Regions from separate parts of the Nonomuraea sp. NPDC050022 genome, predicted to be linked through region 3. Evidence: riboswitches for the same ligand, from Rfam matches in the RefSeq annotation. Region 3 holds a riboswitch; each other region holds the start of a gene.
The links. A riboswitch is a leader RNA that binds a small molecule or an ion and turns the genes downstream of it on or off. The one in region 3 is predicted to bind thiamine pyrophosphate.
Positions count from the first base shown of each region.

Region 1: it holds a riboswitch for thiamine pyrophosphate, as region 3 does, so the genes downstream of both, ACIBO2_RS18350 (cytosine permease) here and ACIBO2_RS07690 (FAD-dependent oxidoreductase) in region 3, are expected to answer to the same signal.
Region 2: it holds a riboswitch for thiamine pyrophosphate, as region 3 does, so the genes downstream of both, ACIBO2_RS08195 (TenA family protein) here and ACIBO2_RS07690 (FAD-dependent oxidoreductase) in region 3, are expected to answer to the same signal.

Region 1 is NZ_JBITKE010000004.1:382,663-392,057, reverse strand. Features, by position in the region: gene ACIBO2_RS18380 (zinc ribbon domain-containing protein) at 1-907, opposite strand, end outside; gene ACIBO2_RS18375 (TenA family protein) at 1,160-1,765, shown strand; gene ACIBO2_RS18370 (Fpg/Nei family DNA glycosylase) at 1,809-2,687, shown strand; gene ACIBO2_RS18365 (MFS transporter) at 2,720-4,141, opposite strand; gene ACIBO2_RS18360 (helix-turn-helix domain-containing protein) at 4,217-4,657, shown strand; gene ACIBO2_RS18355 (rhodanese-like domain-containing protein) at 4,665-4,988, shown strand; TPP riboswitch at 5,014-5,126, shown strand; gene ACIBO2_RS18350 (cytosine permease) at 5,117-6,460, shown strand; gene ACIBO2_RS18345 (methylated-DNA--[protein]-cysteine S-methyltransferase) at 6,470-7,036, opposite strand; gene ACIBO2_RS18340 (PAS domain-containing sensor histidine kinase) at 7,133-9,001, shown strand; gene ACIBO2_RS18335 (ATP-binding protein) at 9,144-9,395, shown strand, end outside.
Region 2 is NZ_JBITKE010000002.1:359,130-368,524, reverse strand. Features, by position in the region: gene ACIBO2_RS08205 (aldo/keto reductase family protein) at 151-1,152, opposite strand; gene ACIBO2_RS08200 (hypothetical protein) at 1,578-2,024, opposite strand; TPP riboswitch at 2,666-2,761, shown strand; gene ACIBO2_RS08195 (TenA family protein) at 2,906-3,583, shown strand; gene ACIBO2_RS08190 (hypothetical protein) at 3,700-4,314, opposite strand; gene ACIBO2_RS08185 (DUF3043 domain-containing protein) at 4,508-5,092, opposite strand; gene ACIBO2_RS08180 (PspA/IM30 family protein) at 5,246-6,058, shown strand; gene ACIBO2_RS08175 (hypothetical protein) at 6,055-6,333, shown strand; gene htpX (zinc metalloprotease HtpX) at 6,336-7,232, shown strand; gene ACIBO2_RS08165 (hypothetical protein) at 7,237-7,794, shown strand; gene ACIBO2_RS08160 (alpha/beta fold hydrolase) at 7,820-9,202, shown strand.
Region 3 is NZ_JBITKE010000002.1:256,243-265,637, reverse strand. Features, by position in the region: gene ACIBO2_RS07700 (thiazole synthase) at 1-329, opposite strand, end outside; gene thiS (sulfur carrier protein ThiS) at 322-522, opposite strand; gene ACIBO2_RS07690 (FAD-dependent oxidoreductase) at 519-1,739, opposite strand; TPP riboswitch at 1,729-1,845, opposite strand; gene ACIBO2_RS07685 (NAD(P)/FAD-dependent oxidoreductase) at 1,904-3,067, shown strand; gene ACIBO2_RS07680 (Rv2175c family DNA-binding protein) at 3,098-3,472, shown strand; gene thiE (thiamine phosphate synthase) at 3,450-4,085, shown strand; gene ACIBO2_RS07670 (polyprenyl synthetase family protein) at 4,192-5,259, opposite strand; gene metF (methylenetetrahydrofolate reductase [NAD(P)H]) at 5,364-6,287, shown strand; gene ACIBO2_RS07660 (hypothetical protein) at 6,652-7,164, opposite strand; gene ACIBO2_RS07655 (GNAT family N-acetyltransferase) at 7,378-7,929, opposite strand; gene ACIBO2_RS07650 (YbaK/EbsC family protein) at 7,940-8,416, opposite strand; gene ACIBO2_RS07645 (L,D-transpeptidase family protein) at 8,657-9,337, shown strand.

The DNA of each region.
Region 1 (9,395 bases), on a different contig from region 3:
TCTCCCGGCCATCGGCCAGCTCCCCTACCGTTCCGGTCAGCAGGGTGTTGAGGCCCCAGTCAAAGCCGCACCCGACCGTATGGCCGGTGGCGGGCGCGACAGTGATCGAGATCTGGAACGGCAGATCGATGCGCACCCGGCCCTTGCTCACCCGCACAGTGGGCGTGCACAACGCCGCCTCCGGCGCGACGGTCGACGGCAACGCCAGCGGCAGCACATGCCAGGCCCAGTCCCCGCGGCAGGTGGGTGACTCGGCCAGGGGCAGTTTCACCCGCAGCCGGACGTCGCGCTCGCCGGTGCGCTGCAGGGTGAGCAGTTGCCGGTCAGCCGCCGCCAGCACCACCTGCGCCGCCACCTTCGGCGGCTCCTCCAACTCGGTCAGATCGGCCGGGAACACCGCATGCGCGTCGAGGTAGGCACGGACCTGCCGGGTCCGGTTACGGACCTCCGCTGCGCTCACCCCGCCGGGCAGCACAGCGCGCAACGCCGCCCATTCGGTGTTGGTGCGCGTATCCGCATCCTGCGGCCAGGTCGCCACGATCGCCGCCACCACCGCGCGCCGGTGCACCGCCAGCCGCAACAGGCGAGCGGCCTGCTCCTGCGCACAGCGCAGCACCCGATCGCACACATACACCCCCGGCCGCGGGCCCACACCCCAGCCCAGCCGGCGGACAGCCGTCCAGCCCTTCGACGGCAACACCCGCCCGTCCAATCCCCGCCCGGACGCCAAGGCATCCAGATCAGCCACACTCCACCGGCTGGCGACGATACGGGCAGTGACATCACGGACCAGGCCGCTCAGCCAGGCGACCCGCTGTGCCAGGAGCGGCTGAGCGACGACCTCACCGGTCGCCTCGACTGTGGCGGCATGAGCGGTGCAGGTCGCGGTCGCGGTGAGCGCACTCACCGCCGCCCCCGCCGCCAGACGACATCGACGCGAGGTGGCATCGATGCGTGTCCCGCACGATCGGCATCCCCGCCACCCCCACCCGCACTATGTGTAACGACAACGCTACCAAGAGTTTGCCGTGCTGAATAGAACATGCGAGCGAGACCCATTCGCCGGACACCATCGCCCCCTCAGCCCACCACCCAACCCCGCGCCAAGAACCTCAGGTTTCCCTAGCGAATGCGAAGGACCGTTCGTACCCTGCCGCTCATGGGTATCTCCGAGAAGTTGCACGCGGCCGGGCGCCCCCTCCTCGACGCGCAGCTCGCGCATCCCACGGTCGTCGGCATCGGGCGCGGTGATCTGGCGGAGCCGGTGTTCCGGTCGTGGCTGGAGCAGGACTACCTGTTCCTGCTGGACTATGTGCGGGTGTTCGCGCGGCTGGCCTGGCAGGCGCCGGCCGCGCATCTGGGCGATCTGGTGGACCTGGCGCACACGACCTTCCATGACGAGCTGAGCCTGCACCGGGAGCTGTCGGCCTCGTTCGGGGCGACCTTGGAAGGCGCGCGGAAGGGGCCGGCGTGCGCGGCCTACACGGCGTTCCTGCTGGAGTCGGCTGCTGACTATGGCGAAGGGCTAGCCGCGCTTTATCCGTGCATGTGGGGATATTCGACGCTCGGCCGGCTGTTGGCGGAGGACTTGCCCGCCGAGCCGCGCTATCGGCGGTGGGTGGAGACCTACGCCGATCCCGGCTTCGCGGCGCTGACCGTGCGGATCGCCGAGATGATCGATCAGGCCGATCCCGAGCCCGCGCGGGCGGAGGCGCTGTTCCGTGAGGGGATGGCGCACGAGCTGGCGTTCTGGGATGTCCCATAGTTATCCACAGGCTGTGGACGAAGGTGCGTCGTACCCTGGTGGCATGCCTGAACTCCCCGAAGTGGAATCGCTCGCCGGTTTCCTGCGCGAGCGGGCGGTCGGTCGCACGCTCCTGGGCGTCGACGTGGTCGCCTTCTCGGCGCTCAAGACGTTCGACCCGCCGGTCACCGCGCTCGGCGGGCTGACCATCACGGGCGTGGCCAGGCATGGCAAGTTCCTCGACTTCGACTGCGATGGCCTCCACCTGGTCATCCACCTGGCCCGCGCGGGATGGCTGCGCTGGCGCGAGGACCTCTCGGGCGCGAAGCCGGTCCGTCCGGGCAAGGGTCCGTTGGCGGTACGGGTACGCCTGGCGCCCGACGACGAGGGCCTGGCGCCCGGGTTCGAGCTGACCGAGGCGGGAACGCAGAAGCGCCTCGCCGTCTATGTCACGAAAAATCCAAATGACGTGCCGGGGGTCGCCGCCCTCGGCCCCGACCCCCTCGACGACGCCTTCACCGTGGCCACGCTCAAGGCCATCCTGAACGGCAGCCGCACCCAGGTGAAGGGCCTGCTGCGCGACCAGAAGGTGATCGCGGGCATCGGCAACGCCTACTCCGACGAGGTGCTGCACGCGGCTAAGATGTCACCGTTCAAGATCGCCTCGACCCTCACCGACGCCCAGATCGCCGACCTGCACGAGGCCATCGTCACCACGCTGCGCGAGGCGGTCGAGCGGGCGCACGGCTTGGCCGCCAAGGACCTCAAGGCGGAGAAGAAGTCCGGCCTTCGTGTCCACAACCGCGCCGGTCAGCCGTGCGATGTATGCGGCGACACGATCCGCGAGGTGTCCTTCGCGGATTCCTCGCTCCAGTACTGCCCCACCTGCCAGACGGGCGGCAAGCCGCTGGCCGACCGCCGTCTGTCCCGCCTGCTGAAGTAACGCCTGCTGACGTCACGCCTCCGCGCCGGTGGTCACGCTTTGAGCTTCTCGGGCTCCCCTGACCTGTCGGCCTCGTGCGTGGGGGTGGGCGGGCGTCGGCGTAGGCCGGTGGCCATGATGAGCGCGGCGACGGCCGTGGCGGCCAGCGGTACCAGGAGCGCCGTCCTGATGGCCGCCAGTCCGGCCTCGGCGGAGGTCGCGTCGCCGAGTGCCGCCACGCTGACCGCCGTGACCATGGACAGCCCGAGCGCCGCGCCGAACTGGAAGGCCGAGTTCAGCAGTCCACCGGCCAAACCCTGCTCGTCCTCCGCGATGCCCTCCGTGGCGACGATCGTGAGCGGGCCGTACACGAAGGCGAACATCAGCCCGATCAGCAGCATCGACGGCAGCATGGCCGCGTACGACCAGTCCATCCCGACCCCCACGAACAGGCCGTAGGCCGCGAGCCCTGACAGCAGGCCGCCGAAGATCACCCGGGCGTTCCCGTACCTCTGCACCAGCCACGGGGTCAGCGTCGGCGCGAGCACCACGTCGGCGGCGGCGGCGAGCAGGGCCAGGCCGGTCTGGACGGTGGACCAGCCGCGCAACTCCTGTAGGTACAGCGTGACCAGGAACTGGAAGCCGAAGAACGACGCGGTGAGCAGCAGCGCCGCCAGGTTGGCGCGCACCAGTGGCGCGGAGCGCAGGATGCCCAGGCGGACGAGCGGCGTGGCCGACCGCCGCTCGATCGCCACGAACGCCGCCAGCAGCGCCACTCCGCCCGCGAACACGCCGATGGTCCAGGCAGGGCCGTCGGCGGGGCGCTCCAGCCGTACCAGGCCGTAGACCAGCAGCGTCATCGCGCCGGTGATGGTCGCGGCCCCGGCCAGGTCGACGCCGCCGGCGGGCCGGGGCGTCGGCTGCTCCTTCAGCAGCGGGACGGCGGCGATCAGGATCGCCAGCGAGAAGAGGACGGGCGCGAAGAAGACCCAGCGCCAGCCGATCGAGCTCAGCAGACCACCGATCACCAGCCCGAGCGCGAACCCGGCGGCCCCCGTCCCCGCGTACACCAGCAGCGCGCGGTTGCGCTGCCTGCCCTCGGGGAAGCTCGTGGTGATCAGCGACAGCCCGGCGGGCATCATGAACGCGGCCGCGACCCCGGTGAGGAACCTGGCGACCAGCAGCACCCACCCCTCGGTCGCGAACCCGCCCAGCCCGGAGAACACCACGAACACCCCGAGCCAGAGCAGGAACATCCTGCGCCGGCCCAGCAGGTCGGCCGCCCGGCCGCCGAGCAGGATGAAACCGCCACAGCCCAGGACGTAGGCGCTCACCACCCCGCTCAGCATGCCCGTGGACAGCCCCAGATCCGCCCTGATCGACGGCAGGGCCACGTTCAGCATGGCCACGTCGGTGCCCTCGATGAAGATGGCCCCGCACAGCACGATCAACATGCCCCAAGCGCGTTTGGACATGGTCAACTCCCGGTTACTTATCGGCATTCGGTTATCTCTGGTAACCGTCCAAATCATCCGGCAGTATGAAATGTCATGGAAGACGGCACTTCTAAGTCACCCGGTTACTGCGAGAGCACCGTGGACGACGACTACGACGTGTGGCAGTGGGACACCAGGGAGGACTGCGAGGTCCGGCAGATACTCGACCGGGTCGCCGACAAGTGGTCGCTGCTGGTCATCGCGCTGCTCGACTGCCAGAGCCTGCGCTTCACCCAGCTGCGCCGCGAGATCGACGGGGTCAGCCAGCGGATGCTCAGCGTGACCCTGCGCCACCTGGAGCGCGACGGCCTGGTCAGCCGCACGGTCCACCCCGTCGTGCCCCCGCGGGTCGACTACGCGCTCACGCCGCTCGGCCGGACCCTGCACCAGACGATCAAGAGCCTGGTCACCTGGACCGAGGAGCATCGGCAGGAGATCGCCACGGCGCGTGCCGCGTATGACCAGCGACGCGAGATGACCAGCGACGCGAGATGATGGAGGCATGACGGTTCCAGAGATCCCGGCCAGCGACGTTCCCGCCGACGCCTACCTGCTCGACGTGCGTGAACAGGACGAATGGGTGGCCGGGCACGCGCCCGAGGCGGTGCACATCCCGATGACGCAGATCCAGGGGCGGGTCGAGGAGGTGCCGGGCGACCGGACCGTCTACGTGGTCTGCCGGGTCGGCGGCCGGTCGTTCCAGGTCGCGGCCTGGCTCAACCAGCTCGGGCGCGAGGCGGTCAACGTCGACGGCGGCATGCAGTCGTGGGCGGGCGCGCGCCGCCCGATGGTCAGTGAGACGGGGCGCCCGCCGTTCGTCGCCTGACGGATGGCATAATCCGCTCGACAACTACACAAACCGCGGGAGCTCGGGGTGCACCGGGCTGAGAGGGCGACTGACCTGTCGCCGACCGCATGAACCTGTCCGGGTAATGCCGGCGTAGGGAGTGTGAGATGACGCATGTCGTCGACGAAGTCCCGCTGACCCTCGAAGGGACGCCCCCCAAGACGCTCGGGCTGCTCGACCAGGGGGCCCTGTGGGCGAACCTGGCCGTGAGCCTGCTGGGGTTCAGCGGTGCGCTGTTCCTGCTCGACCCGCTCGGTGGCAGCCCGCTCAGCCTGAGCGCGGCCCTGCTCGCCGCGCTCGTCGGCAGCCTGGTCGGCACGGCCATGGTGGGGCTGTCGGCCATTCCGGGCACGCAGACCGGGCGGCCGGCGATGGTGCTGCTGCGCGGGTTGTTCGGGGCGCGGCTGTCCTACATCCCGACCGTGCTCAACATCGTCCAGATGATCGGGTGGGGCGCCTTCGAGCTGTGGGTGATCGCCAAGGGCGCGATGGCCATCTTCGGGGCCGTGGTGCCGTACCAGGTGTGGGTGGTGGTGGCGGGGGCGCTGACCACGTCGCTGACCATCTGGCCGCTCGGGTCGATCCGGCTGCTGCGGCGCTACGTCACGATCGGAGTGATCATCTCGCTGGTCTGGTTCGCGGTGGCGTTCCTGTCGAAGGCTCCGCCGCAGGGCGGCGGGTCGTGGACGGCGTTCGCGCCCGCGGTCGACTACGTCATCGCGCTGTCGGTCTCGTGGGTGCCGATCGCGGCGGACTTCGCCCGGCACTCCAGGTCGAGCCGGGCCGCCTTCGCGGGCGTGGTCGGCGGCTACACGCTGGCCCAGGTCGCCTGCCTGGGGCTGGGCGTCTACGCGGTGGCCATCGCCGGGTCCGCGGCGGTGGCCGCCGACGGCACGGCCGTGTTCGGGGCGTTCGTCGCGGTGCCGTTGGGCGCGCTGTTCTTCGCGATCCTGGTGTTGCGGGAGGCCGACCAGTCGTTCGCGAACGTCTACTCCACGACCATGTCCCTGCAGAACCTCATGCCGCGCGTCGACCGGCGGGTCTTCTCGATCGCCATCGGCGTGCTGACCACCGCCATTGCGCTGGTGGTCGACGTGAACTCCTACGGGGCGTTCCTGGGGGTGATCGGGGCGGTGTTCGTGCCGATGTTCGCGGTGCTGGCGGTCGACTACTTCGTGCTCGGCGGATCCTCGGGGTGGAACACCGACGAGGACGCGCCCGCCCGCTGGTCCATGCTGGTGCCCTGGGCGCTCGGCTTCGTGGCCTACTGGCTGACCACCTCCACGCCGACGGTCGCGCAGTGGGACGGCCTCTGGGCGGCCGTACGCGAGGCCACCGGGTTCACCAGACAGCCGTGGATGAACGGGGCCCTGGGCGCGGCTCTGGTGGCGGCTCTGGTGACGCTGGCGATCGGCTGGGCGACCAGGCGCGCGTCGATCACGAGTCGTTGAGTACGTACCTCAGGCCCGTGAGCGTTTCTCGATGTTGAGGAGATGACGCTTGGCGGCCTGGCCGCCCGCGTAGTCGCCGAGCTCGCCGTCGCCCGGCACGATCCGGTGGCACGGCACGACCACACAGACGGGGTTGGCGTTGAGCGCGTTGCCGACCGCGCGCAGCGCGCGCGGGCGGCCGATGCTCTCGCCGATCTCGTCGAGGGTCGCCGTCTCGCCGTAGGGCACGGCCATGGTCTTCTGCAGCACCGTACGGGCGAACGTCGTTGCGATGGACAGGTCCACCGGTGTGGCGAAGGCCCGCAGGCGGCCGGAGAAGTAGGCGTCGAGCTCCCTGCGCACCGGGTCGAGCCGCCCGGGGTCGGGCCCGACGAACGCGCCCACATGCCGGACGACCAACTCGAAGACGGTGTCCTCCGACTCGAAGCTGCACGCCACGATGCCCTTGCCGCTCACCGCCAGCACCAGCCGGCCGACCGCGCCGTCATAGGTGCCGAACGCCACATCGGGCGGAACCTCGCCGCGATAGGTGGCGGAAGTCACCCGCAGCAGGGCATCGAGGTCTCCACTGGACATACCCGTCACCCTCTTCCGCCGCCCTGAAAGGCCGTGCCCGCAGCGTATCGGACGGATCGCCCGACGAACGCCGCACGCCACAGGCACTATGGAGGTGTGGGTGACGACAGAGCAGGCAGTGACGATGAGATCGCTCGCGCGGTGCTCGCCAGCTCGCCCAACGCCGTGGTCGCGCTCGACAGGGACCAGACCGTACTCGTCTGGAACCGGGCGGCGGAGCGGCTCTTCGGCTGGTCGGCCGAGGAGATGCTGGGCCGCAGGGCGCCGATCGTGCCGGGGGAGCTGACAGCGGAGCACAACGCGGTGCTCGAACGGGTGCGTACGGGCGGCCAGGTGTCGCTGCGTACCAAGCGGTTGCGCAGGGACGGCACCGTGCTCGACCTGAGGGTCGACACGAGCGCGCTGCTCACGGGCAGCGCCGTGGCGGGCTACGTCTTCGTGCACCATCTGACTGAGGCCGACGAGGCCGCCAGGAACCGCATGGCGCGGCGGGCCCGGCTGGTGCGCCGGCTCACCGACGTGGTCGGCGACATCAACGCCGAGCTGGAGCTGTCCACGGTGCTCGACCGCATCGCGGCCAGCCTGACCGAGTTGACCGGCGCCGACGCGGGCGGGTTCGTGCTCATCGAGGGCGAGCGGCTGCGGCTGGTGAGCGCGCACCAGTTGCCCGACTCGCTCAAGGACGTGACGGCCGAGCTGCGTACCAGCCTGGTCGGCAAGCTCTTACGCACCGGGAAGACGGTGATGCTGGAGTCGCAGGGGCTCGGCGACCTGGTGTGGGCCGAGCTCGACGGGCTGCACACGATCGCGCTCGGCCTGGCCGCGGTGGGTGGCCGTCCCTACGGGGCCCTGTACGCGCTGTTCGCCGACCGCAAGCCCGGTCATCTGGAGCTCGAACTCCTGGAACTGCTGGCCGGGCACGCCGGCATCGCGGTCGGCAACGCGGTGGCCTATCAGGAGGCCGTACGTCAGCGGGCGCACGAGCGGGCGGTGTTCGACGCCAGCGCCGACGGCATCGCCGTGCTCGACCGCGCCGGGCGGGTCAGCCAGTGGAACCCGGCCGCCGCCGAGCTCACCGCGACGCCGGGAGAGGCCGTCATCGGCGGGCCGCCGCCCTTCCCGCTGCCCAGCCCGGGAGAGAAGCTCACCTACCAGCTGGAGAGCGGGCGCTGGCTGGACGTGGTCAGCGCCAAGATCGAGGAGACCGGAGAGGTGGTCGTCGACTTCCGCGACGTGACCACGGCCAAGGAGCTGGAGGAGGCCAAGGACCTGTTCCTGGCCACGACCAGTCATGAGCTGCGCACGCCCATCACGATCGTGCGCGGGTTCGCCAGCACGCTCGACGCGCGCTGGGACAAGCTGAACGACACCGAGCGGCGCTCCGCCGTCCACACGATCGCCGAGCGGGCCAGGTCGCTCGGCCAGCTCATGGACCACCTCCTGCTCGGCGCCAGGGCGGGCGCCGACGAGCCGCCGGTGCGCATCGAGGCGTTCGATCTGGCCGAGCGGATCCACGCGGCCACGCTCGGGCTGCCCGTGCTGTCCGACAGGCACCGGGTGGAGGTGGCCATCCCCGACGCGCTGCCGTACGTCAGAGGCGACGCGCTCGCCACCGACATCATCCTCGGCCAGCTGCTGGAGAACGCCTTCAAGTACTCGCCGATGGGCGGCCTGATCAGTGTGGGCGCCTGGCCCGAGGACGACGCCGTGGTCGTGGTGGTGGACGATGAGGGCGTGGGCATCGCCGCGCCGGACCGGGAGCGGGTCTTCGAGCGGTTCGTCCAGGTCGACAGCGGTGACCGCCGCAGGTTCGGCGGAGTCGGCCTCGGGCTCTACATTGTGCGCAGTCTGGCCAGGGCTCAGGGCGGCGATGTGAGTGCTCATCCGCGACCCGGTGGAGGCACTCGAATGCGGCTCGTGTTGGGCAACGCTTCCTCTATCCGATCCGACACACCGATGCGGTAACGAGGTGGTAACGGTTACGCTGATCTATCGTCCGATGTGTACAAGCTGTGATCGAGATGCGGTTTCTGGGATCGAGTAACGGGGCATTTCGGTCGTACCGGGGAGTGTTCCCGTGGGGGGCACTGGGAGCGGGGAGGTGGGTGTGTCAAGCGTGGTGCTACTGCCGTACGCGCCGTCCAGTGTCGCCGTCGCCCGCCAGCGTCTGAGCACTGACCTGCAGGATCGCGGTGTTTTCGCCACCGCGATCGACGATGCCGTCCTCGTGGTGAGCGAGCTGCTGAGCAACGCGCTACGGCATGCGCATCCGCTGCCGTCGGGCATGGTCAGGGTGGCCTGGCTGCGGAGCGACGAACACATCGAGGTCGCTGTGAGCGATGGCGGCGCGGCCACCGAG
Region 2 (9,395 bases), 100 kb from region 3:
CCTCCTGTCACAGCTTCCTCACTCACCGAACACATTACCGAACGTGACCGAGTCTTTCCACACTGTTTTCGAAAGGCGGGTAGTGCCACATTCAGATGAAAAACCCCTTGAGCGTCATTGTCGCTCAAGGGGCTTTTGCTGCCGGGGATGTTACGGGCGCTTCGGTGGGCTGGCCGTCTTGGCGGGATCGCGCTCGACCACCGGGCCGAGCACGGCGTCGATCCGCTCCAGTACGTCGGCGTCGAGCTTGACCCCGACCGCCTTGACGTTGTCGCGCACCTGCTCGGGGCGGGAGGCGCCGACGATGGCGCTGGAGACGTTCGGGTTCTGCAGGACCCAGGCGACCGCGAGCTGCGCCATGGTGAGGCCCAGGTCGGCGGCGATCGGCTGGAGTTCCTGTACGCGGGTGAGGACGTCGTCGTTCATGAAGCGGGCGATCATGTCGGCGCCGCCGGCCGTGTCGGTCGCCCTGGAGCCTGCCGGCGGGGCCTGGCCGGGCAGGTACTTGCCGGTCAGTACGCCCTGCGCGATGGGCGACCAGACGATCTGGCCGATGCCCTCACGCTCGCTGAGCGGTACGACCTCCGGCTCGATGACGCGCCAGAGCATCGAGTACTGGGGCTGGCTGGACACGATCCGGTCGAAGCCCATGTCGTCGGCGATCTTCAGCGCCTGGGCGATCTGGTCGGCCGTCCACTCGCTGACGCCGATGTAGAGGACCTTGCCCTGCCGTACGAGATCGTCGAAGGTCTTGAGCGTCTCCTCCAGCGGCGTCTCGAAGTCGAAGCGGTGCGCCTGGTACAGATCGACGTAGTCGGTCTGCAGACGCCGCAGCGACCCGTGGATGGATTCGGTGATGTGCTTGCGGGACAGGCCGCGGTCGTTCGGCCCGGGGCCCGTCGGCCAGTAGACCTTGGTGAAGATCTCCAGCGATTCCCTGCGTACGCCCTTCAGGGCCCGGCCGAGCACCGACTCGGCCTTGGTGCCGGCGTAGACATCGGCGGTGTCGAACGTCGTGATGCCCTCGTCGAGCGCCGCCTGCACGCACTGCTTGGCGGCGTCCTCCTCGACCTGGGAGCCATGGGTGAGCCAGTTGCCGTAGCTGATCTCGCTGACCTTGAGACCGCTGCGACCGAGGGTACGGAATTCCATAGATCCGACCTTAGGCCCGTCTCATGCGGTGATCTAAACCGGGATGGGGTGCGGTCTGCCCGCCGGGGCGCTCATCGACCGGGCGCGCTGACGGGGCTTGGCGGTCCTCGACGACTGCGCGGCTCGGCACCGCTCGTGGGCGGGGGCGGCCTGATACCACCAAGCTTGACCTCTCCAAGGATGGTCGGACGGACACGTTCGGCGGCACCGACCTGGACCAGGCCGAACGGATGCCGTTGGGCGAGCGCGAGCGGCGCGGCGGGCGGACGATCCATGGCCGTGCTGCCGGAGCCGCAAAGTCTGGTGGTTCGCGAGCCCCTGGCCAAGGGATCGTCCGGGTTGGCCGCGCCGCCGATGGACCAGGCACGTGCCCGGCCGATCGACCTGCTGGATCGGACGCCGGGTGTCATCCGGCGGCTCGCCGTCTATTGCTTGAGATCGTCCTTGGTGACGACGTCCGAGCACTTGAAGCCCGCTTTGTCGGCCGCGGCCTTGTCGGTCTGCCGGATGCTCTCCAGGTCGAGCGAGCCGTCGGCGTAGGCTCGCAGGTCCTTCTTGTTGCTGTACTTCACCAGGACGTCGGCCATGCACGACACGAACTTCGTCACGGCCGCCGGCTTGTACGGCAGCTCCTTTATCTCCCGCGATTTGCGCAGCTGATCCATGACGCCGGTTTTGACGCCGCTTTCACCGGCGGGGGCGGCTGTTTTTCCCGTCGCCTTCTGGTTCGTGTCCGCGGCTTCAGGAGCGGTGGTTCCCGTGGCGATGGTTTCGCCGCTGCCGCTGCCGCTGCCGCATGAGGTCAGCGTCAGAACCAAGAACGCCGCCGCCATTGCCGGGGCGAGAGTATAGCCGGTGCGTAAAATGCGCATGAAAATCCTCCTTGCTGTGAGCCGTGCGGCCACAGGGAGTCGATCCTAGTGATTCGGCGCATGCCGAGAAGAGGCGATGCGGGGACGTTTAGAGCCCGGTCGAATGATACAGGCCGACGCGCTTCCGGATTGCCCGACGGCCGATACTCGAGGCGACACGTCCAGACTTCTCAAATGAAACTCTTCCAGGCTTCTCAAATGAAACTCTGTACCAGGCGCGGCGCGCATTACGGTCGAGCCGGTCTAAGGCACCAAGAGAGAAACTCAGACCTGGTTCGGGTTCGGCGACGAGCTCAATCGTCCGCTCGGAATTCATCGAATTCTTCGAGGCGCTGGCGATTCCCGCTCGGCACGCGGCCGGAACGAAGGTGCTCGGGCCGTTGATCGACCGCGAGAATCCCCAACAGGTTCGTCTGGACGCGTGCCTTCGCCTCGCTGGGGAACGTGGCCGGATGAAGACCGCCTTCTCTTCGGCGTCGCTGTGGACCGACCATATGGAGGCGGCCTGCTCCTGGTGCGGCACGTACCGTACGTCCGGCCGGTCGATGCCCATCCCGAACGCGTACGTCACGATCGCGACGTCCGCCCCCTCGCGGGCCCATGGCGGACCGCCGTCCGCGACCATGACCTCTGTTACCCTGATCTGCGACGCGGGGTGCCCGGCAGGTCGGGCTGAGATCACACCCGTAGAACCTGATCTAGTTCGCACTAGCGAAGGGACGTCCGGGTGGCTCCCGTTTCCAAGATGCTTTCCGTCGTCGGCACCGACTCGAGCGCGGACGGTCAGGGATATCTGAACGGCGCGCCGCGGGCCGCGGGCGTTTCCAGGTCGGGGGAGACGGCCCCGTCCACCATTTCCACGCACTCTGGTGAGTGAGGGTATGTTCTGCGATGAAATCTGGACGCGCGCGGCCAAGCTGCTCGACGCGATCCGTAACCATCCGTTCAACAACGCGCTGGGGGACGGCGGTCTCGACCGGGAGCGTTTCGCCTTCTATCTCGTTCAGGACGGCCGTTATCTGGCGGCGTACGCGAAAACGCTGGCGACGGCGGCGGCCCGGGCGGACGATTCCTCCGACGCCGCGTTCTTCGCCCAGTCCGCCCATACGGCGCTGACGGTCGAACGGGCCCTGCACGGCCGTTATCTCGGCGAATTCGGCCTGGACGCCGGGGAGATGGCGGCCATTCCCACCTCGCCCACCTGCCTGGCGTACGCGTCCTACCTTCAGGCCACCGCGCTCACCGCGCCACTACCCGTGCTCGCCGCCGCCGTGCTGCCGTGTTTCTGGGTGTACCAGGACGTCGGCACGGCACTGCTGGCGCGTACGGAGGGGCGGCGCGACCATCCGTACCACGCGTGGATCGCCACCTATTCCGACCCCGCCTTCGCCGTCTCCGCCGAACAGGCGAAGGCCATCACCGACCGGCAGGCCGCCCAGTCCGGCCCCGCCATCCGCGAAGCCATGGCGGAGGCGTTCCTCCGGGCGGCCGAATACGAGTGGATGTTCTGGGACAGCGCGTGGCGCCTCGAAGCCTGGCCCACCCGCCAATGGCTGTGAACGAGCCCCTGTCGGTCGTCGAAAGAATCGAAAGAGACGTGGTACGGCGCCCGCCCGTGACAGATCGGCGCCCCCACCTGGCGCCGCGACAGCTCTTTCCGCTGGTGGCCGTGAACTCACTCCAGGAGGCCCGGCTTCACGGTGAACACCTGTACGGCGACCGTCTCATAAGGTAGGAACTGCGCGATGATCTTACCGAGGGTCATTTCGGTGGGATCGCTTGTCGGGCTGCGGTCGGCGAGGGAGTAGATCATCGGCCCTTCCTTGGCGGGGCCGGTCGAGGCGGTGCCCGAGACGATTACGGTGTGGAACGCGTCGGCGGAGGCGCCGATCATGACGATGACGTCGCCCGCCACGGTACGCAGGCCGGCGAGCTCGTCCACCGGCACGCGGTCCTTCGACACCGGGTCGCACAGAAAGCCCGCCCACGCCTCCGACCCGCCGTCGTACTTGGTCGAAGACCGGTTCCGCATGCCCAGCAGGAACGTCTTCTCGCTGATGTGCGCGGCCCTGAGCAGGGCATAGGGCAGGAGTTCGAAGCACATCAACTCGATGGGCGCCGCGATGTGATCCGGAACTCCCGTGCCGGTACGCCAGGAGCTTCCGCTGCCCCAGGTGATGGCCTCTATCCCCATCAGGCCCTTGACCGCGAGCGCGCACTTCGCCCCGGTCGTCCCGCGGCTGTCCGACGACGATGTGGAGCCGGTGCTCTCGGGCGGACGATCTGTCATGGGATATCCCCCCTTCATCCTGCACGACAGCCTTACTCCGCCATGAGGGGCTGAACACCCCGCGAGCGTGTCCGCAGCCGGCCTTGGGCGGCCGGCGGCCCACGGTCACGCGAGGAGTGCCGCGCTGGGAGAAGCCGGAGCGAAACGGCGCGAAAGCCGGAGCGAAACGGCGCGAAAGCCGGAGCGAACCGCGTTACTTCTTGGGTGGCACCGGCTTGCCGCCCGGCAGGACCGCGGGCGGCGGGAAACGCAGCTTGCGGATCTGCAGAGCCCGCATCGCGGCATAGAAGCCGACGCCGCGCAGGTTCTCCTTGGGATACTTCTCCGCCACCAGCTTCTTGATCCGCCAGGCCACGAAGATCGAGGTGAAGAGCACACCGATCATCATGATCGGCCAGCCGATCGTGATCACGTAGCCGAGCACCAGCGGACGGATGTCTGCGGGCCATGGGATCCACGTCGCCAGCAGGATCACCAGCGAGAACGGCAGGAAGTATTGGCTCGGCAGCCGCCGCGAGTCGACCCAGTCGCGCGCGAACTTGCGCGCCGGGCCCTTGTCGCGGGCCGGGAAATAGCGTTCGTCGCCCGCGAGCATGCCCTTGCGGGCCCGCTCGCGCTCGACAGTCTGCTTGGCGCGGGCCTGTCGATAGGCCTCTTTGCGGTCCTTGGGCGCGGTGACCGGCTGGCGCCGTCTGCCTTCCGCGTCCCGGCGCTTGGGTGTGGGACGACCCTTGCCCTGGGGCTTAGGATCGTCAATGGGGACGGGGGTGTCGTCCACGGAGGTTTGGGAACGGCGTCGCAACACGACGTCAACCCTACCTGGATGGCAACTTAGTGACGCCCCCGTGCGTTATGCGTAGGGTAATCCCAAGGCGGCTGCGCTGCACTGGGTGAACACCAGCACGACCTAAGAAGGGGACGGCCGACGCGCATGAGCGTGATGAAGAGACTTTCGATGATCTTCAAGTCCAAGGCCAACAAGGCCCTGGACAAAATGGAGGATCCGCGCGAGACCCTCGACTATTCCTACCAGCGGCAACTGGAGTTGCTGCAGAAGGTACGCCGGGGCGTGGCGGACGTCGCCACCTCGCGCAAGCGGGTGGAATTGCAGGTCAACGGCCTCGAACAGCAGGCCAGGCGCTATGAGGAGCAGGGCCGTAAGGCGCTGTCCGTCGGGCGTGAGGACCTGGCTCGTGAGGCCCTCCAGCGCCGGTCCAATCTGCAGGGGCAGATGGCCGACCTGAAGATCCAGCATGAGAACCTGCAGGCCGAGGAGGAGAAGCTGACCACGGCTTCCCAGCGGTTGCAGGCGAAGGTCGACTCCTTCCGTACGAAGAAGGAGACGATCAAGGCCACCTACACCGCGGCCGAGGCGCAGACGCGCATCAACGAGGCTTTCTCCGGCATCTCCGAGGAGATGGGCGACGTCGGTCTCGCGATCCAGCGCGCCGAGGACAAGACCGCGCAGATGCAGGCCCGCGCCGGCGCCATCGACGAGCTGCTCGCCAGCGGCGCGCTCGATGACTACAGCGGCACCCGCGGCGACGACATCCAGGCCGAGCTCGACCGTATGGGCGGCGGCATGGACGTGGAGCTGGAGCTGGCCAGGATGAAGGCCGAGCTCGGCCAGGGTCCGGCGCCCAAGAGCGCCATCGAGCCGGGCCAGGGCGGCCAGCAGGGCGCGCCCCAGCAGGCTCAGCCTCAGAACACGCAGCAGCTGCGCCAGCCTGGGGAGGGCGCATGATCGTCAGAATCATGGGCGAGGGGCAGGTCGAGATCTCGGCCGACGACATCTCCGTGCTCAACCAGCTCGACAGCGAGCTCGAGTCGGCCATCGAGTCCGACGACGAGGCGAGCTTCCGGGTCAAGTTGCACGCCCTGCTCGACAAGGTTCGCCACGTCGGCAAGTCGCTTCCCGACGACAGCCTTGAGCCGTCAGAGCTGATCCTTCCCCCCGCGGACGCCTCGATCGAGGAGGTCCGGGAGATGCTGGGCGACCAGGGTCTCATCCCGGGTTAGCCATGAACACGCGGTTCGCGCCCGACCGCGGTCTGACCACCCGCATGGTCGTGACGATGTTCCTGTTGGGGCTGCTCTACGTGGCCTTCATGGGTGTCCTCATCGCTGTGGGCGTTCAAGGACTGGTCGTGCTGGTGCTCGCCGGGGGCCTGCTGCTCGCGCAGTACTTCCTGTCCGATCGCATCGCGCTGTTCGCAATGCACGGCCGGGAGGTCTCGCCGCAAGAGGCTCCCGAGCTCCATGGCATGGTCGATCGCCTCTGCGCGATGGCCGACATGCCCAAGCCGCGGGTGGCGATAGCGGATTCCGACGTCCCCAACGCCTTCGCCACCGGCCGCAACCAGAACAACTCCGTCCTCTGCGTGACGACCGGCATCCTGCGCCGCCTGGAGCCCCAGGAGTTGGAGGGCGTGCTGGCGCACGAGCTGTCGCACGTCGCCCACCGTGACGTCGCGGTCATGACGATCGCCTCGTTCCTCGGCATCGTGGCCGGTCTGATGACCAGGTTCGCCCTGTACACCGGGCTGGGGCGCAGCCGTGACAACAACGGCGGCGTGCCGATCGGGCTGATCATCATGCTGGTCTCGATCGTCGTGTACGCGATCAGCTTCCTGCTCACCCGAGCCCTGTCGCGCTACCGCGAACTGGCCGCGGACCGGGCGGGCGCGCTGCTCACCCAGCGGCCGTCGGCCCTGGCCAGCGCGCTGACCAAGGTCACCGGCGACATGGCCAGGATCCCGAGCCAGGACCTGCGTGAGGCGGCGCCGTTCAACGCCTTCTACTTCGCCCCGGCGCTGGCCAAGGGCGCCTCCATCGCCACCCTGTTCTCCACTCACCCACCGCTGGAGCGCCGCCTGGAGCAGCTGGCCAGGATCTCCGCCCAACTCGGAAGGGGCTGACCGTATGGGCTGGCTCGACACCCTGCTAGGCCGGTCGAAGCCCGCACCACCCAACCTCGACGCACTGTTCGCGCTGCCGTCCGCGGCGGTGACGCTGCAGGCCGCCACCGGTCTCGTTCCCACCGGTCTCGGCTCGGTGTCCTTCCGCGCGGCGGAGGGCGGCGCGTTCGCCACTCTCGAAAGCGATGTGCAGGCGCTGCTCGGCGACCGCGTCGACAAATCCTCCGACGGTTACGGCTACACCTGGCTCCTGGTGCGCCGATCGCCCGACGACGTCAGCGACCTGGTCACCGAGCTGCACGCGGTCAACGCCTCGCTGGAGGGCGCCGGATTCGGTCCCTCGCTGCTCTGCTCGCTAGTGTCGTTCACCGATCCCAACGGCCGCCGGCTGGCGGTCGTCTACCTGTACAAGCGCGGCACGTTCTACCCCTTCGCGCCGCTGTCCGGCCAGCACCGCGACAACGCGCTCGAACTCCAGGCCAGAGGCGCGCTGGAGGGCGAGCTACCGCTGGAACAGGACCTCGGTCGCTGGTTCCCGGTCTGGGGCGCCCCCGGCCTCTGATCGCACCGGGTGATCTAATGATCACGTGGAGCGACGACTGCTGGTGCTCGCGGCCACCGCCTTCGTGGTGGCGGCCGTGCTGTACAGCGCCTGGATGCCCGGCCAGTTCACCAGTCCGCTGGTCGATCGGAGCGACGGCCTGGTCGGCGAGCTGGCGGCGCGCGACCAGCCCGCGATGCGCCTGTTCAGGACCGCCGACGTGCTGGCGGGCCTGGCGATCGTGCTCGGGGTGGCGCTGACGCCTCGGGTGCGGCGGGAGCGGTTCGCCTGGCTCGGGCTGGCGGCCTTCGGCGTTCTCGTACTCGCCGGTGGGCTGTTCCCGCTCGACTGCGCCGCGCTGGGCGATCCCGTCTGCGAGCTCGGCCCGCTGTCGCTCTCACACCACGTCCACGCCGTGACCGGCGTGCTGGCCACGGCCGCCGTGCTGGCCGCGATGGCCCTGCTGAGCCGCTACTGGGACACCTGCCTCGCCTGGCTGATCACCGGCGCGGCCCTGGGCGTCACCGCACTGACGCTGGCGGCCATCGCGGGCGGGTATCCGGCCGGGCTGGCGCAGCGCGGGCAGGCGACGCTTGTGGCGATCTGGCTGGTGTACGTCGCGCTGCGGCTGCTGGAGGCCGACGACCCTCCGCTGTCGCTTGGTCAGGGGCCGCATGTGGTCGTTCAGGGCGCGGGGCCGGTCGTGCTCATCAGCGCGGGGCTGGGCGGTGTGTCGTACCACTGGGACGGGGTGGCCGCCGAACTCGCGCGGAGCCACCGGGTGATCCGCTTCGACCGGCCCGGTCTCGGCCGCAGTCCCGCCTCGCCGGCTCCACCCACTCTGTACGGGGAAGCGGCCCGCCTGGCCGCCCTGGCCCCCGCCCATCCCGAACAGGTCACCGTGGTGGCCCACTCGGTGGCCGCCTGGCACGCGGAGGCCTTCGTCAGGCTGCATCCGATGTGCGTGTCCCGGCTGGTGCTCGTCGACCCGAGCCGCGCCGACCGTGACCGGCGCGCCTCGTCGCTCGGCCGGTCCGTCGGCCGATGGCTGCCCGCGCTGGGCGGTGCCTGGGGGGCCGCCGCGCTCGCCCTCCTGGCGGGGCCGGTCGTCCATCGGCTGGTCAGCGGGCTGCCGGACCGGGGGCGCGGGTACCGTACCGGCCGGGTGCTCGCCGCGGCGGTGGGGGAGTTCCTCGCCCGGCGGGACATGGCGGCCGACCTGCGCCTCGTCCGGGCGCGGCACGCCTTCCCGGACGTACCGGTAACGGTGATCAGCCCGGTGACCGTGATCAGCGCGGGTTGGAGGGCACGACGTCAGGAGCGGCTGGCGGGCGACCTGAACGCCGACCACGTCCGCCTGACCGCCTCGACCCGCCGCATCCACCTCGCCGCCTCTGGCGCGATCATCGACGCCGTCCGCGGCCTGTGACGCGACGCCGTCCGCGGCCTGTGACGCGACGCCGTCCGCGGCCTGTGACGCGACGCCGTCCGCGGCCTGTGACGCGACGCCGTCCGGGGCCGTGACGCCGTCCGGGGCCGTGACGCCGTCCGGGGCCGTGACGCGACGGCGCGCCCGGTCTCGGTGGCGGACCGCGGACCGACGCGACCGGCGTGTTCTGGCT
Region 3 (9,395 bases):
GGGTCCGGCAGCAGCGTCCGCTCGTCGGCGATGACCTCGAGCTTGACCCAGTTCGTGCCGAGCGCCTCCCTGGCCAGCCGGGCGGTCAGCACGGCGTCGCCCGCGGTGAAACAACCAGCGGTGTTGGGCAGGACCTTGATGCCGCGTTCGCGCAGCACGTCGAGCACCGAGCCGGGCGCACTGGGGTCGAGCCGCCGCATGGCGACGGTCGTCAGCTCGGTGCCGGACGCGACCAGCGCCTGGTCGAGCACCTCCAGCGACGGGGCGCCACCGGTGCCCATGATGAGCCGGGAGGAGAACTTCTCTCCGGCTATGAGGAGATCATCCACCTTGCACCGCCGTCAGCACTTCCATCCGGTCGCTGTCGCCGAGCGCCGTCGTCTCCCAGGCGCTCCGCGTCACCACCTCGTCGTTCACGGCCACGGCCACGCCGGTCGTGGCCGTGGTGAGCGTGAGTACGGCCTGCGCCACGGTGGTGCCGTCGGGCACCTCGTGCGGGGCCCCATTGATGGTCACATTCATGAAATATCCCGATACCTCAGCGGCGAGCACAGCTCCGCGAGCTCGCTCTCCTCGCCCAGCAGAATGGCCGCCGTGAGCGGAGCCAGCAGCACCCCGCCCCGATGATGCCCAGTGGCCAGCACCAGCCCTGGCGTCCCGCTGGGCCCGATGAGCGGGACGTTGTCCGGTGTGCCCGGCCGCAGCCCCGCCACCACGTCGACGATCTCCAGCTCGGTGACGCCCGGCACCAGCTCGTGGGCGTCCCGCAGCAGCTCGTACAGTCCGCCCGCCGTCACCCTCGTGTCGAACCCCAGCTCCTCCTGGGTCGCCCCGACCACCAGCTCACCGTCACCCCTCGGCACCAGGTACACGGATTTCCCGTGGACCGTCCCGCGTACGCACCTGCCGAGCAGGGGCTGGGGGGAACGCAGCCGCATGATCTGCCCCTTGACCGGCCGTACCGGGACATCGACCAGCCCGGCACTCCACGCCCCGGCCGCCAGCACGACCCGCTCGCCCCGGATCTCATCGGGAATGTCCGCCTGCGGGCGGCTCTGGTCCGGGGGTGCGAGGCGTACGCCCACCACCTTGTCATCGTCCTGGACGTCGCCGTCCTGGAGCAGTTCGCTGACGCGAGCCCGGACGAGGGGGACGCCCAGGCGGTCGAGTGCGGCCAGGAGCGCGGCGGTGACCCGGCGCGGGTCCACCCAGGCGTCTCCACGGGCCAGCAGCCCACCGCGTACGGACGGCGCCAGCATGGGCTCCAGCCGACGGCACTCGCGCCCGGTCAGCCGCTCGACCGGTAGCCCCAGCTTCTCCATGAACGCGGCCAGCTCACCGAGCGCCGCCAGATCGTCGGCCCCGAACGCCACGGCCAGCGTCCCGTCGACCCGGAAGTCCAGCCCGGCCCGCGCGGCCTCACTGAGCCCGCTCACGACCGCTTCAGACGCCCCGGCCTCGTCAAGGCGGTTGGCGGCGGGTTTCGTACCGGCGTCGAGGCCGGCGTCGGTGGCGAGTTCGGAGGCGAAGGACGGCCAGCGGCGCAGTGCGGCGAGGCCCAGTCGGAGCAGCGGCTCCTCCGTGTAGGTGACCTCGCTCACCGGCGCCAGCATGCCCGCCGCCGCGTGCGAGGCCCCAGTGGCCGGAGCCGGATCGACCACGGTGACCGGCCGCCCCGAGCGGGACAGGCGCCAGGCGATGGACAGCCCGATGATCCCGCCGCCTACGACGATGTCCACGTCCGCTCCCTTCGCCGGCATGATCCGGATCAGGTGTCTTGCGGTCGAAGGCCCGGTGCAGCCTTCCTCTCAGCCCGGTAACGGCCGGACTCCCGCGCGTCTTACGTCTCCACCCTACGGCCTCGGCGCGACGTCCCGGCACGGGCCCCGTTATGGTCTTGAACGTGAATCATGTGGTGGTGGCAGGCGCCGGTCTGGCCGGTGTACGGAGTGTCGAGGCGCTGCGCGCGAAAGGGTTCGACGGCAGGATCACGCTGATCGGGCAAGAGCGGCACCGGCCGTACGACCGGCCACCCTTGTCGAAGGCGGTCCTGTCCGGCAGCAGCGACTCCAGCTTCGTCGACGCCGACCTCGCCGTGCTGGAGGTGGACTTCTGGCCGGGCGTCTCGGCCAAGGCGCTGCGTCCCGGCGTCGTGGAGACCACCGAGGGCGAGCTCGGCTACGACGGCCTGGTGATCGCCACCGGCGCCGAGCCGATCACGCTGCCCGGCGACGGCCGTCAGCATGTGCTGCGCACCCTCGACGACGCGCTTGAGCTGCGCGCCCGGCTCGTCAAGGGCGCCCACGTGGTGATCATCGGCGCCGGTTGGATCGGCGCCGAGGTGGCCACCGCCGCCCGCCGAGCCGGCTGCGAGGTGACCGTGATCGAGGCGGGCCCCGCCCCGCTCGCCCAGGCGGTCGGCCCTGAGATCGGCGCCCGCACCCAGGGCTGGTACGAGGGCATCGACCTGCGGCTGAACACCCTGGTCGGCTCCGTGGACGACGGCGGCGTCACACTCGCGGACGGAAGCCTCATCGAGGCGCACGTGGTCGTCACCGGCGTCGGAGTGCGCCCGACCGTCGGCTGGCTCGCGGGCTCCGGCGTCGACCTGGACAACGGCGTCGTCACCGACGAACACCTGCGCACCTCCCTGCCGAACGTCGTGGCCGTGGGCGACTGCGCCGCCTGGTGGTCGCGCCGGTTCGAGACCAGGCTGAGGGTCGAGCACTGGGACGCCGCGCTCAACTCGCCCGAGGTGGCCGCCGCCACGCTGCTGGGTGTCGAGGCCGCCTACGACCCGGTGCCCTATTTCTGGTCCGAGCAGTTCGGCCACATGGTCCAGTACGCGGGCCACCACCCGGCCGGAGATCGTCTCCTCTACCGAGGCGAACTCGGCGGAAAATGGTCGGCCTGCTGGCTCACCTCGGACGACACCCTGGCCGCGGTACTCGCCGTGGACCGGCCCCGAGACCTCGTCCAGGGCCGCAGAATCATCGAAGCCGGACACCGCGTAGACGCCGAACGCCTGGTAGATCCCGACCTCTCCCTACGGGACTGTGTTGTTTGAGCAAGCACGCCATGTGGTAGTTGTGGTTTCGTGACGCTTTCTGTTGCGCAGATCGACCGGGAGACCGACCAACTCGTCGCCGAGTGGCTCACTCTCCCCGAAGTGGCCGCGCGCCTAGACCTTTCGATAGGGCGGGCCAAGCAACTCCTCAAGGATCGGAAACTGCTCGGTGTGCGCCGGGGTGGTGGTGGGCCACAAGTGCCCGCGGTGTTCCTTGACGGAAAGGACGTGATGAAGGGTCTGCCCGGCACACTCTCCGTGCTGCGCGACTCCGGTTACGACGACATCGAGTCGCTGCGCTGGCTCTTCACTCCCGACGACTCCCTGCCCGGCTCGCCCGTCGACGCCATCAGGGCCGGTCGCCATACCGAGGTCAAGCGGCGTGCCCAAGCTCTCGCTTTCTGACGCCCGTCTCTACCTCTGCACGGACGGCCGTCGCGAACGCGGTGACCTGGCCGAATTCCTCGACGCGGTGCTGGCCGCGGGCGTGGACATCGTCCAGTTGCGGGAGAAGGGCCTGGAGGCGCGCGAAGAGCTCGCGCTCCTTGAGGTCTTCCGCGACGCCTGCGACCGGCACGGCCGGCTGCTGGCGGTCAACGACCGGGCCGACATCGCCTACGCCGCCCGGCCCGACGTGCTCCACCTGGGGCAGGACGATCTTCCGGTGAAGGTCGCGCGAGAGATACTCGGCGACGACGTCTTCATCGGACGGTCCACCCACTCCATCGCCGAGGCGTCCGCCGCGGCTGTGGAGGAGGGCGTCGACTACTTCTGCTGCGGTCCCGTCTGGCCGACGCCGACCAAGCCGGGCCGCCACGCGCCGGGGCCATCGCTGCTCCGGCACGCGGCCTCGCTCGGCACCGGGCGGCCGTGGTTCGGCATCGGCGGCATCGACCTGGGCAATCTCGACCAGGTCCGGTCGTACGGGGTCGAACGGGTCGTGGTGGTACGCGCCATCACGGAGGCCGACGATCCGGGCGCCGCGGCAGCGGAGTTCGCCAAGCGCCTGGCCGGCTGACAGACGCGCGCGAGCGCCGCCTGGCGCCCGCCGCACTCAGCTCATGCGTGAGGCGGCGGTGCGTACGCGCGGCCTCTCAGGCGTGCCTGAGGGGCAGTGTGGTGACTCAGGTCGTGCGTGAGGTGGCGGCCACGGCCAGGTCGGACAGGGCCGCGCGGGCCTCCGGTGTGATGGGCGCCTTGCCGAGGAACGTCAGCGCCTCGCCGAGGTAGTCGCCGATCATGTCCTCGCACTGGCGCAGCGCCCCGGTGCCCTCGATGATGCCCCGCAGCACGGCCACCCCGTCCTCGTCGAGTCCGGGGTCGCCGAGCAGGGCGCGCACGGTCTCGGCGTCGCCGGGTGCGGCCGCGGCCAGCGTCCGGGCGACGAGCATCGTCCGCTTGCCCTCGCGCAGGTCGTCGCCCGCCGGTTTGCCGGTCTGCGCCGGGTCGCCGAACACGCCCAGGATGTCGTCGCGCAGCTGGAAGGCGATGCCGACCCGCCGGCCGTACTCCATGCAGAGCTCGTCCATCCACGGCTCCAGGCGGCCGGCGGCGAGCACCAGGCCGAGGCGGAGCGGTTGTTCGACGGAGTATTTGCCGCTCTTGTAGAGAGCGACACGCAGGGCGGACTCGAAGGTGTTCTCGCCGTGCGCCTGCTCCAGCAGGTCGAGATATTGGCCACACATCAGCTCGGTGCGCATGTGGTCGTGCACCGGCTGGGCCGCCGACAGGGACTCGGGCGGCAGGCCGCTGCTGCGCCACATCTCGCCGGACCAGATCAGCAGCAGGTTGCCCAGCAGGATCGCCGCGCCCTCGCCGAACTGCTCCGCCGAGCCGTGCCAGCCCGACTTCTCGTGGATGGCCTCGAAGCGGCGGTGCGCGGACGGCATGCCCCTGCGCAGGTCGCTCTTGTCCATCACGTCGTCGTGCACCAGCGCGCTGGCCTGGAGCAGCTCCAGCGAGGCGGCGGCGGTGAAGATCCCGGGCACGTCGGTGCCGCCCGCGCCCCGCCATCCCCAGTAGCAGAAGGCCGGGCGCAGCCGCTTGCCGCCGGACAGCAGGTCTTCGGCGGCCGAGCGGAGCGGCTCGAGCTCGGTGTCGCCGGGGACGGGCAACTGCCGTCGGACGAACGTCCGCAGCGCGGCGTCCACCTTGGCACGCAGGGCGTCCAGGCTCGCGGCGTCAGTGGTCATGCATCTGAGACTAGTGGCCGGGAGGCCGAGCCGGATCTCCAGGGACGACTTGGCCACCAGGCCGGATCTCCAGGGACGGGGCTTGTGGCGGTAGCCTGGGTCACATGGCGCTTGGTCGACCCTCCATCCTGCCCGATCGTGTTCCCACCGTCCGTGAGCTTCTCGCGTCCGGTGGCCGGTCGTTCTCCTTCGAATTCTTCCCGCCGAAGACGGACGAGGGGGAACGGCAGCTGTGGCGGGCGATCAGAGAGCTCGAGTCGCTGCGGCCGACGTTCGTGTCCGTGACCTACGGCGCGGGCGGCTCCAGCCGTGACCGCACCGTCGACATCGTCGAACGGCTGGCCCACGACACCACGCTCACCCCTGTGGCGCATTTCACCGCGGTCAACCACTCGATGCGCGAGCTGCGCCACCTGATCGGCCGCTTCGCGGACGCGGGGGTGCGCAACATCCTCGCCGTGCGTGGTGACCCTCCCGGTGACCCGACGGGCGAGTGGGTCCAGCACCCGGAAGGCGTCCTGTACGCCGAGGAGCTCGTGCGGCTGATCCGGCAGGTGGGCGACTTCTGCGTGGGCGTGGCGGCGTTCCCGTACAAACACCCGCGTTCGCCGTCGATCGAGTCCGACACCGACTTCTTCGTACAGAAGTGCCGGGCCGGCGCCGACTACGCGATCACCCAGATGTTCTTCCAGGCCGACGACTACCTGCGGCTGCGCGACCGCGTGGCGGAGCAGGGGTGTGACACGCCGATCATCCCGTGCATCATGCCGGTCACGCAGATGAGCACGATCGCCAGGTCGGAGCAGCTGTCGGGGGCGCCGTTCCCGGCGGACCTGGCGGCCCGCTTCGAGGCGGTGGCCGACGACCCGGCGGCCGTGCGGCGGCTGGGCATCGACCACGGGGTGGAGCTCTGCCAGCGGCTGCTCGATGAGGGCGCCCCAGGCATCCACTTCATCACCTTCAACCGCTCCAGCGCGACGCGAGAGGTGTTCGAGCGGCTCGCTCCGGTCGAGGCACTGACCGCGTAACCCGGCGCATCCCGGGGTTTTTCTTGATCTGGCCGTTCGTGCGGGTGACAAGCGGTCTTTTGTACGGCCGGCCCGGTGGGCCGCCAACCGCCGACCGGGGCTGAGGTCTGTCCAGGGATACGCTTACGAGGTTCCCCGGCTTGCCGCCGTCACGACTCGTCCCTTGGCCATCCAGGTCCTTTGGTGTGACCACAATGGTTCCCGGGTGGTTCGTCACACGACTGTCGCGGTCCGTGCCGGTGCTCCGCCCGCAGGGGGATCGGGCGGATGGCCGGTTGCCCTACGTAGTGAAGATTGCCCAGAGTGACGGGTGGCAAACCACAAGTCACGAGACGGCCAACGACACGCCGGTTCGTTCTCCGGCCTAGTCGAAGAACTGCCAGATGCTGAACCTACGCACGTAGAGAGGCGTGGCATCCCGGCCGAGCACTCGGATGCGCCTGATGCGGGTCTTCTGGCTCATCTTGACCTTCACGCACTTCAGGTGCGCGCCATGGAACCCAGGCAGGGCGGAGTAGGAGATGGACACGGCGCGGTGCGCCAGGCCACGGTCGGAGAGTCCCAGCCCCACCTCCCGATAGAGGCGCCTCGAACCCTTCAGGGCGAACGCGGTGGAGCCGATGAGCGCGTGATTCGCCTTCGGCGGGCAGTGCACGAAGATCCGGACGTGGCTGGCCTGGCGGGGATCCCAGGGGAGGACGCGGAGCGACGGGACGTTCTTCAGCTCCGGGGGGATGGCGGTCTTGGAGCTCTTCTTGCTGCTGCTCGCGGTCGACGTGGGTGTGGGTGTGGGGGTGGGGGTGGGGGTCGGCTCGGGTGGGGTGCCCTGGCTCACCAGGAGAGTGGCGGCCACTCCGATTCGTGTGACGAGACGCATAGGTTCCTCCTGCCGGACGTCCGGGTGGTGTGACGTGGGCGTCGGTGCAGGGGGAGGTGCCCGGGATTGACGCGGATGGGGGCGCCAGGTTGATCGTCTTTATTATGTCGGTGGCGTGGCGAACAGGGCGGAGCCGCGCTGGTACGAACCTGGAACGAACCGGGTCAGGGCCGCGCTGGGGTCAAAAGCCGTTGTGGTCAAAAGCCGTCGTGGTCACAGGGGGAGAGGTCTGCCCACGATCGCGTACTGCTCGTAGCCGCCCGGGAAGAGGAACGGGCTCAGCAGGTCGGTGAAGCCCATGCTGGCGTACAGGTGGCGAGCCGTGGTGGGGCGGTCGTGGGTGGACAGGACCGCCGAACGCTCGCGGCGGCCCGCGCACAGAGTGGAGATCATGGCGCGGCCGATGCCCTTGCCCTGGTAGTCGGGGTGCATGTGGATCTCGGCCAGTTCGAACGCGTTGCCCAGCCAGGCGTCGGCGACCTCCCTGCCCGCCTGGTTCTCCAGCGCGCGGAACACGACGTCGTGCCACCACTGGCCCGGCGCGCCCCGGAAGCCGTAGGCGAAGCCGACGATCTTCGAGTCCGGCTCCCCACGCAATTCAGCGAAATAGCACTGGAAATATGGGTATGTCCCGTGATTCCGCATGATGGCCTTGCGGCCGGTGATCTGGTCCGCGGGCGGGCGCATGGCGGCGGCGTAGATGCCGATCACCGTGTCCAGGTGCTCGGTGAACTCCGCTTGTCCCGCCCCACGAAACTCGATCACGCGTCGCACACTACTCGACGTCGACGGGGGTACCACCGGTGATCCGCACCAGCTCATCGAATGTGGTGGGAAAGACCGTGAGCGGATGCCCGCCGGCGGCCCACACGACCTCGTGCTTGCTCAGCCAGTTGTCCACCAGGGTCCGCACCGGGGCCGGATGCCCGACGGGCGCGACGCCGCCGATCGGCTGGCCCGTCGCCGCCCTGACGAACTCCGGTGTCGCCCGCCGTACCTTCTCGACCCCCGCCGTGCGGGCGATCAGCTCGACGTCGACGCGGTGTGCGCCGCTGGTCATCACGAGGAGCGGCGCACCGTCCGCGTCGAAGATGAGGCTGTTGGCGATGGCGCCGACCTCACAGCCGACCTGCGCGGCGGCGGTGGCCGCAGTGGGCGCTTTTTCCGGCAATACGATGATTTCTCCCTCAGCGCCTAGCGCGCGGAGGGCGGATTCCACCAGAACGGCGTTGGCAGGCAACTTCTCAGGCATGGGCACACTCTAAACAGGTTGACCATTGCATTAACCTGACATGGTCCTTTGATCAGAATGTTCATGGTTTGAGAGGTGGTACGGGTGGGGGACCGACGGCTGCCCGGCGTGGCTGCTCTCTTGACGGCTGGCGCCCTAGTCCTGACGGGGTGCGGTACGACCGTCACCCATGCGCGGTCGGCGGCCGCGCCCGCGATCGTTTCCATCACAACGACACCCACAGCGGCGACACCCACAGCGGTGCCGCCGACTCTGGCGGCCTCCGAGGCCGGGCCCACCACGACCGTCGCCGCGCCCAAGAAGACCCTCAAGCTGGGCGCCAAGGGCAAAGCGGTCACCTGGCTGCAGACGCGCCTCAAAGAGCTCGGCTACCGGCCGGGCCGGGCCGACGGCAGCTACGGCGGGTCCACGATGACCGCCGTGTGGGCCTTCCAGAAGGTGAACGGCATCCGGCCCACCAGTACGATCGCCAAGCGCACGTGGACCGCGCTGGAGAACCCCAGGACCCCCAAGGTCCTGGTCAAGAACGGCAAGCCGACCCGCGCCGAGGTCAACCTGACCAAGCAGATCATGGTCCTGTACGTCGACGGCCAGGTGAAGCTGATCACTCACATCTCCTCCGGCAGCGGCGTCCCGTACTGCGAGACGGCGAAGTGGCAGGGCAAGAGCCAGCGCTTCTGCGGCTCGGCCAGGACGCCCACGGGTGACTTCAAGACGACGTGGCGGGCCAAGGGCTGGCACAGGTCGTACCTGGGGCAGCTGTACAACCCGATCTTCTTCAACGGCGGCATCGCCTTCCACGGCGCGCTGTCGGTGCCGCTCTACCCGGCGTCGCACGGGTGCGTGCGGATGCCGATGAACGTGGCCGTCGAGCTGCCCGGACTGCTGGGCAAGGGCGTGCCGGTGCACGTGCGCCGCTAGCCTCGCCGGTGACAGGTCCGTGAGCTTCGGGAAGTTCTCGCCCGAAGTTCGCGGACCT